DNA from 2 places in the Brachybacterium sp. J144 genome. Region 2 is predicted to be linked to the other one. Evidence: predicted binding sites of a transcription regulator. Region 2 holds the regulator's gene; the other holds the start of a gene.
The links. Region 2 encodes HrcA, which represses chaperone genes, less so after heat shock. Its sites were predicted from a motif close to TTNGCACTCGNNNNNNNCGAGTGCNAA; they were not measured.

Region 1 (4,409 bases), on a different contig from region 2:
GGGAGATTCCCAGGTCAGATCGCAGCTCGGTATAGATGTTCGCGAGGGAGCGCGGCAGCGGTCGCACGTTCCGCTCGACCGCGAAGCTCAGCCCGATGGGATGGCCCGGCGTCGGGTAGGGGTCCTGGCCGACGATCAGCACCCGCACCTCGGAGAGGGGGCGGGTGAAGGCCCGCAAAACGCGGTCCCCGGCGGGCAGGTAGCCGTGCCCCGCCTCGACCTCGCCGCGGAGGAACTCCCCGATCGCGTGGATCCGCTCCTCGGCGGGGGCCAGGGCGGCGGCCCAGTCGGGGGCGATGATCTCGGCGAGCGGCTGCGGCATGCCGCCAGTCTGCCAGGCACGTCACCCTCCGGCGCGCCGGAGCGGGACGGCGCGAGCGGCCGCGTACTGTCGATCCATGCCCGTCCCGTCCCCCTCCGCGTCGTCGCCCTCCCCGGGCGACCCCGCCCCGGAGCTGTCGGCGCAGGAGCTCGCGATCCTCGCGCTCGAGGGGCGCACCTTCCGCTACGTCGGCGCGAAGGAGCGGGCGATCCGTGAGGAGATCGGCATCTCCAAGGTCGCCTACTACGTGCGGCTCAACGCCCTGCTCGACGATCCGCGGGCGCTCCGCGCGGCCCCGGCCCTGGTGCACCGGCTGCGCGGCCGACGGGTCTCAGAGCACGGCGAGATGCCCCGCCGCGGCGGCGACCGCGTCGCCTGATCCGCGGGCCGGGTGTCCCGTCGGACACTCCTGATGGGCGTGGGTTCCACGGCCCTCCCGGGGGGAGCGGGTTTAATGGGCCCGTGGCAGATTCCCAGTACCCCTACCCGCCCGACCGATTCGACGACGAGGCGGACGCCGTCGCGTTCCACGGCGCCCACCGCGCCGAGGAGCCGTTCTGGCGCCAGAACCTGCTCTACATCATCATCATCGCGGCGGCCCTGGTGCTGCTCGTGGTGCTGCTGTTCCTGATCGGGAACCTCGGCGGCGGGGGAGGGGACGACCGCTCCCAGGAGCCGACCACCGCCGCGGAGACCACCGCGGAGGAGACCACCGGCGAGGAGTCGGCGGAGGAGCCAGCCTCGGAGGAACCCGCCCCCGTGGCGGACAAGACCGTCCCCGTGCTCGTGATGAACGCCGCGGGCGTCGACGGGCTCGCCGGCGACTGGCGCGACACCCTCGAGGAGAGCGGCTGGGAGGACGTCCAGATCCAGACCGCGGACACGCAGCAGCAGGAGGCCGTGGTCTTCTACCGCGACGAGGCGGACGCCGAGACCGCCCAGGCCCTCGCGCTCGAGGTCGGCGCCGGTGAGGCGCGGCAGAGCGACGAGTTCCAGAACCGGATCACCTTCCTCGCGGTCGAGTCCCCGGGCGCCGGTGCCGAGGAGGGCGACGGCGAGGGCTGAGCCCCCGCTGTGCGCGGTTCCTCCCGGGGTTAGCACTCTCGGGCCGAGAGTGCTTATGATGAGCTGGCACTCGTCGCTCGAGAGTGACAGCACTCGCGAGCGACGGGCCAAGAGCATTCCGGCCCCGTGAGGGACCCGTCGTCGTGGGACATGAACACGGCGGCTGGTGCCGTCCGTCGCGGGCACAGGGTCGGGTGGACACCACACCACACGGGAGAGATTCCACAATGGCCAAGCTCATCGCATACGACGAGGAGGCCCGGCGCGGCCTCGAGCGCGGGATGAACCAGCTCGCCGACGCCGTCAAGGTCACCCTCGGCCCCAAGGGCCGCAACGTCGTGCTCGAGAAGTCCTGGGGCGCCCCCACGATCACCAACGACGGCGTCTCCATCGCCAAGGAGATCGAGCTCGAGGACCCCTACGAGAAGATCGGCGCCGAGCTCGTCAAGGAGGTCGCCAAGAAGACCGACGACATCGCGGGCGACGGCACCACCACCGCCACCGTCCTGGCCCAGGCGCTCGTGCGCGAGGGCCTGCGCAACGTCGCCGCCGGCGCCAACCCGATCGCGCTCAAGCGCGGCATCGACAAGGCCGTGGCCGCCGTCTCCGAGACCCTGCTCGCGCAGGCCAAGGAGATCGAGACCAAGGACCAGATCGCCAACACCGCCGCCATCTCCGCGGCCGACCCGGCCATCGGCGAGCTCATCGCCGAGGCCCTCGACAAGGTCGGCAAGGAGGGCGTGATCACGGTCGAGGAGTCCAACACCATGGGCCTCGAGCTGGAGCTCACCGAGGGCATGCGGTTCGACAAGGGCTACATCTCGCCCTACTTCGTCACCGACGCCGACCGTCAGGAGACCGTGCTCGAGGATCCCTACATCCTCCTGCTCTCCTCCAAGGTCTCCACCGTCAAGGACCTGCTGCCGCTGCTGGAGAAGGTCATCCAGTCCGGCAAGCCGCTCGCGATCATCGCCGAGGACGTCGAGGGCGAGGCCCTCGCGGTGCTCGTCGTCAACAAGCTCAAGGGCTCCTTCAAGTCCGTGGCCGTCAAGGCCCCCGGCTTCGGCGACCGCCGCAAGGCGATGCTCGAGGACATGGCCATCCTGACCGGCGGCCAGGTCATCGCCGAGGAGGTCGGCCTCAAGCTCGAGACCGCGGGTCTCGAGCAGCTCGGCCAGGCGCGCAAGATCGTCGTCACCAAGGACGAGACCACCATCGTCGAGGGCGCCGGCGAGGCCGACCGCATCGCCGGTCGCGTCTCCCAGATCCGCACCGAGATCGAGAACTCGGACTCGGACTACGACCGCGAGAAGCTCCAGGAGCGCCTCGCGAAGCTGGCCGGCGGCGTGGCCGTCATCAAGGCCGGCGCCGCGACCGAGGTGGAGCTCAAGGAGCGCAAGCACCGCATCGAGGATGCCGTGCGCAACGCCAAGGCCGCTGTCGACGAGGGCATCGTCGCGGGCGGCGGCGTAGCGCTGCTGCAGGCCGGCAAGGACACCTTCGCCACCCTCGCGCTCGAGGGCGACGAGGCCACCGGCGGCTCCATCGTCAAGGTCGCCATCGAGGCCCCGCTCAAGCAGATCGCGGTCAACGCCGGCCTCGAGGGCGGCGTCGTGGCGGAGAAGGTCAAGAACCTCCCCGTCGGCCAGGGCCTGAACGCCGCCACCGGTGAGTACGAGGACCTGCTCGCTGCCGGCATCATCGATCCGGTCAAGGTCACCCGCTCCGCGCTGCAGAACGCGGCGTCCATCGCGGGCCTGTTCCTGACCACCGAGGCCGTCGTGGCCGACAAGCCGGAGCCGGTCAAGGCTCCCGCGGGCGGCGACGACATGGGCATGGGCGGCATGGGCGGCATGATGTGATCCAGCCTCACGGCTGATCATCTGCCGCTCCCCCCGAGCGACCTGCGGGCCCCGATCCTCTCCGGAGGGTCGGGGCCCGTCGGCGTTCCCTCCGGTGCCCTGGTGCTCGCGGTCGTCTGCTGGAACTCCGCGCCCTGCGTGACCCCAGGCTCTGTGGGGCCTCGAGCTCACGCCTGGCATGGAGTTCCAGCAGGGCAGGGGCGGGCGAGGGTCGACCCCGGGGAGCTGCTGCGCGAGGATGGAGGGATGACGATGCGGAGCGACGACGCCCTGACCACCGGCCTGACCACCCGCCCGACCACCGGCACGACCCCGACCCCGACGCCGACGACTGACCCCACCCCAGCCCCTGCGACCCTGCGCGCGCTCACCCAGAACCTCCGGTACGCGGACCCGTCGGTGCCGCCCGAGCACCCGGACCACTGGCCGAGCCGCGCCCCGGTCCTCGCCGAGCTGCTGCGCGCGGCCGATGCCGACGTGATCGGCACCCAGGAGGTGCTCGCCGCCCAGATCCCGCTGCTGGACGAGGTGCTCGGCGCGACCCATCTGCGCCTGGGCATCGGCCGCGAGGGCGGCGGCCGGGGGGAGCACAACCTGCTGCTCCTGCGGCGGGAGCGCTTCGACCTGCTGGACTGGGACCAGTTCTGGCTGTCGGAGGATCCGGCGCGGATCGGCTCGCAGGGCTGGGACGGGCACTGCCCACGGATCGCGGTGTGGGCGCGGGTCCGGGACCGGTGGACCGGCGGGGAGCTGGTCTTCGCCGTCACCCATCTCGACCATGCGGGGGAGCGGGCCCGGGAGAAGGGCGCGGGACTGATCGCTCAGCGGCTGCGGGAGGCGGCAGACGGCGCGCCGACGCTGCTGATGGGCGACTTCAACGCCACCGGCGGGGACAGCACGCCCTGGCGGGTGCTGCGCGATGCGGGCTTCGCGGACGCGCACGACGTCGCCGAGGCGCAGGTCGGCGAGGACATCGGTACCTTCCCCGACTATGGCGCGCCGGAGGTGGGCGGCATCCGGATCGACTGGATCCTCACCCGAGGCCTCGCGGTCCAGGAGTACGAGGCGTCCGTCCCCCGGCGGCAGGGACGGGCCGCGAGCGATCACGCGACGGTCACCGCGCGCGTGCGGCCGATGGGGGTCTGAGCGCCCGGCTCACA
Region 2 (4,409 bases):
ACGGCACTGCTTGACGGCCGCCCGGACGGTCCCCTCCCACTTCGCCCGTCCCTTGGCGAGCTTCTCGCCGCGCCACACGGAGACCGAGCGCTGCGCGATCCAGGGGACGAGGCGGTCCGCGCCGAGCTCCGTCGCGGACTCCACGGCCTGCTCGTCACGGCCGCCGGTGGCGAGGGCCTGGACCAGGGTGAGTCGGGGCAGGCGCTGGACCGCCGGGCTCGGGTCGGCGAGCAGGCGCAGATCCAGCTGCTCCTTGCGGGCGGCGGTCACCTCGGCGAGGACCTGGCGGCCCGGGGCGTCGGTGAGCAGGACCCGCTCCCCCGCGCCGATCCGGGCGACCTTCGCGGCATGCCGCCCCTCCTCCCCCGCGAGCAGGAGGGCATCGCCCTCGCGCGCGCCCGCGAGGGCGTCGTCGAGGATCAGGAAGCCGGGCGGGGTCGTGGGCATCGGCGCGGTGCTCCGCTCAGAGGTCGCGCAGGCGGTCACGGAGCTTCGCGAAGGGGCCGTGGCCCTTCTTGCGCGTGGTCTCGTCGCCCCGCAGCGCCGCGAGCTGCTCGAGCAGCGAACGCTCCTCGTCGCTGAGCGAGGTGGGGACGTCGACGTCGAGGACCACCCGGATGTCGCCGCGGCGCTCACGCCGCAGCGGGGTGACCCCGAGGCCCTTGAGGGTGATCTGGTCGCCGGGCTGCGAGCCGGGCTTCACGTCGATCTCCTGGATGCCGTCGAAGGTCTCGAGCGGGACGGTCGCCCCGAGCGCCGCCGAGGTCATCGGCACGGCAATCGTGGTGACGAGGTCGTCGCCGTCGCGGTCGAAGGTGTCGTGCTCGGAGACGGAGAGCTCCACGAACAGGTCGCCGGAGGGTCCGCCGGCCTCGCCGACCTCGCCCTCACCGCGCAGCTGGATGCGGGTGCCGTGCTCGACGCCGGAGGGGACGCGCACGGTGACCTCGCGGTCGGAAGCCGTGCGGCCGTGCCCGGAACAGGCGGTGCAGGGAGACTCGATGACGTCGCCGTGCCCGCCGCAGGTGGGGCAGGGCGCCATGGTGACCATCTGGCCCAGCAGCGACTGGGCGACGCGCTGCACATGACCGGAGCCGTTGCAGGCGGTGCAGCGGGTGGGGCTGGTGCCCGGCTCGCAGCAGGAGCCGGAGCAGCGCTCGCACAGCGCCGCCGTGCGGAAGGTGACCTTCTGCTCGGTGCCGAAGACGACGTCGCGCAGGTCGATGCGGATGCGGCGCAGCACGTCGCCGCCGCGGCGCTGCCGAGGCACGGGGCCCTGGCCGCGACCGCGCATGCCCGCGGCACCCGCGAACATGTCGAAGATGTCGCCCATGTCGAAGCCGGCGCCGCCGCCGAAACCGCCGGGGAAGCCGCCGCCCATGCCCGGGCCGCCGCCCATGTCGTACTGACGGCGCTTGTCCGCATGGGACAACGTCTCGTAGGCCTGGGACACCTTCTTGAAGGTCTCCGCCGCCTCAGGATCGGGGTTGACGTCGGGGTGAAGGCTGCGCGCGAGCTTGCGGTAGGCCTTCTTGATCTCCTCGGTCGAGGCGTCGCGGGAGACGCCGAGGAGCTCGTAGTAGTCGTCGTTCACCAGTGGGGTCCTTGCGGTGTGGGTGGGAGCAGAGATAGAGGGGCGGAGACGGACCTCCGCACGGCGATCACTCGAGGTAGCGCGACACGTACCGCGCGATCGCCTGCACCGTGGAGATGCCGGTGACGTAGTCCATCCGGGAGGGGCCGAGGATCGCCAGATGGGAGCCCGCGCCGTAGCCGGCCCCGACCACCGCGGCCTGGGTCAGCGCGGACTCGCGCAGCTCGGATCCGATGCGGACCTCGACCGCGCCCGGCGAGGCGTGCATCTCGGTGAACAGCCGCAGCAGCACGAGCTGCTCCTCGAGGACGTCCAGCAGGGGCTCGACGTCGCGGGCGAAGTCCTCCGCGCTGCGGGCCAGGTTCGCGGTGCCCGCGAGCATGATCCGGTCCTCGACTCGGGCCGCGGCGAGGGCGATGAGCGCCTCGGCGACCTCACGGGCGGAGTCGCGGTCCGGGCGGCTGACGGTCTCTAGCAGGTCCCCGAGCGGGGCGGAGAGGTCGGTGACCTCGCGCCCCGCGACGGTGCGGTTCAGCGCATCACGCAGACCGGCGTAGTACTCGGCGTCGCGCCCCGGGGTCACCGGGATGGTGCGCTGGTCCACGCGGCCCGACTCGAGGATCAGCACCACCAGCAGCAGGGACTCGGCGACCTTGACCAGCTCGACGTGGCGCACCCGAGCCTGCCGGCGGGCCGGGTACTGCACCATCGCGACCTGCTGGGTGAGCTGCGCGAGCAGGCGCACCGTGCGGGCGAGGAGCTCCTCGACGTCCCCGGACTGCTCGAGCAGGGCGTGGATCGCGCGGCGCTCGGGCACCGAGAGCGGCTTGACCGTCGCGACGTGGTCGACGAAGGTCCGGTAGCCCTTGTCCGTGGGGACGCGGCCCGCGGAGGTGTGGGGCTGGTGGATCAGCCCCTCCTCCTCGAGGGCGGACATGTCGTTGCGCACCGTCGCGGCGGAGACGCCGAGCTCGTGGCGCTCCAGCAGGGACTTCGACCCGACGGGTTCGCGGGTGGCGACGTAGTCCTCGACGATGGCGCCGAGGATCTGCAGCTTGCGGCTGTCCGTTCCTCTCACCTCCGACGGGCGGGGACCCGCTGTGGGTCCGATGTGCTTTGGCTCCGATGTGCTGTGCTGCGGGCGGGCCGCGGTGCGGACCCGTCGGACGGCCGACGGGGCTGGCACTTGGGGCCGCCGAGTGCCAATCCTACGCGCCCCGCGCGGTGCTCCCCGGGAGGCGTTCGCCACGGGGGTATCGTGCCGGGCGTGCCTGCAGCCTCCTCCTTCCCCGACCGGTACGGCCGAGACGTGCTGTCCTCGACCCCGCCCGCCCACCATCGCCGCCGCCCCGTCGCGACCGAGGTGCCCGCCCGCAAGGATCTCGTGGTCGAGGAGGCCTCGACCGGCTTCACCGGGGCGGTGACCCGGGTCGAGAAGATCGCCGGGGAGCTCGTGGTCGAGCTCGAGGACGGCCGCGGGGTGCGCCGCACCTTCCCGCTGGGTCCCGGATTCATGATCGACGGGAAGCCCGTGGTGCTCACCCGGGCCGTCGCCCAGCAGGCGCCCGTGCGCAAGCGCTCCGCGAGCGGCTCGGTGTACGTCGAGGGCGCGCGGGCCCGTACCGCCCGCGCCTCCCGGATCTGGGTCGAGGGCACCCATGACGCCGAGCTGGTGCACAAGGTGTGGGGCCACGACCTGCGCATCGAGGGCGTCGTCGTCGAGCAGCTGGAGGGCGCCGACAACCTCGTCGAGCGGGTGCAGGAGTTCGCTCCCTCCCCCACCCGGCGCCTCGGGATCCTGGTGGACCACCTGGTGCCCGGCTCCAAGGAGTCGCGCATCGCGCAGCAGGTGATGCGCCTGCCCGGTGCGGCGGGGAACGTGATCGTGCTCGGCCACCCGTACGTGGACGTCTGGCAGGCCGTGAAGCCCGCTCGCGTGGGCCTCGACCGGTGGCCCCACGTCCCCAAGGGCACCGACATCAAGATCGGGACCCTCGCCGCCCTCGGCTGGCCGCACGGGGACAAGCACGACGTGGGCCTCGGCTGGAAGCGGATCCTCGAGACCGTGCGCTCCTACGCCGATGTCGAGCCGACGCTGTCCGGGCGCATCGAGGAGCTCATCGACTTCGTGACCGTGGACTGAACGCCCGGGGCGCGACGAAGGTCGCGGGGGAAAACCCCCGGTGACCGGGGAGGCCCACCCCGGTGACGACGCGCAGAGCGGTCGTTAGGCTGGCCACATCGCACAACCGCCGGTCCATCCGGGTCAGCCCGAGGGAAGAGTCCACGATGAACCAGTCCGAGCACCCGCACGATCCCTTCGCCCGCGAGTCCGAGGCCTCCGCCGCACCGGAGTTCCCGGCCGCATCCACCCAGCCCGTCGGGGCCTCGGCCGAGCCCGCCCCGTCGGCCGATCCGTTCGCGGCGCCCGCGGTCTCCGACCCGCACGCGGGGGCGGCCCAGCCCTCGGGCGCTCCGTCGCCCCAGCCGGCCTACGCCGCCCCGCAGGCTGCGTCGGCGGGCCCCGCCCCGCAGCAGCCCGCCCATCCCACCTCAGGAGCCCCCATGTCCTTCGACCAGGCCCCCGCCCATATCAAGGGCGTCTACCCCGGCCCGCTCCCCGGTCAGCCCGCGAGCGACTCGGACGCCAAGCTGTGGTCGATGTTCGCGCAGCTCTCCACGATCGTCGGCTACGTGATCGGCGCCGGATTCCTCGGATGGCTCGGGCCGCTGATCATCTTCCTGGTCTACAAGGACCGCAACCGCTTCATCCGCTTCAACGCCGCGGAGGCTCTGAACGCCGCGATCGCCGTGT

Region 1: the regulator HrcA is predicted to act here: its motif matches at 1,417-1,443, upstream of groL (chaperonin GroEL).

The regions. Positions count from the first base shown of each region.
Region 1 is NZ_JAZDCG010000031.1:177,045-181,453, forward strand. Features, by position in the region: gene V1260_RS12365 (uracil-DNA glycosylase) at 1-322, opposite strand, end outside; gene V1260_RS12370 (DUF3263 domain-containing protein) at 399-701, shown strand; gene V1260_RS12375 (LytR C-terminal domain-containing protein) at 785-1,387, shown strand; gene groL (chaperonin GroEL) at 1,615-3,249, shown strand; gene V1260_RS12385 (endonuclease/exonuclease/phosphatase family protein) at 3,496-4,395, shown strand; gene V1260_RS12390 (hypothetical protein) at 4,405-4,409, opposite strand, start outside.
Region 2 is NZ_JAZDCG010000024.1:26,239-30,647, reverse strand. Features, by position in the region: gene V1260_RS09360 (16S rRNA (uracil(1498)-N(3))-methyltransferase) at 1-447, opposite strand, end outside; gene dnaJ (molecular chaperone DnaJ) at 464-1,594, opposite strand; gene hrcA (heat-inducible transcriptional repressor HrcA) at 1,662-2,672, opposite strand; gene V1260_RS09345 (DUF3097 domain-containing protein) at 2,853-3,737, shown strand; gene V1260_RS09340 (DUF4870 domain-containing protein) at 3,884-4,409, shown strand, end outside.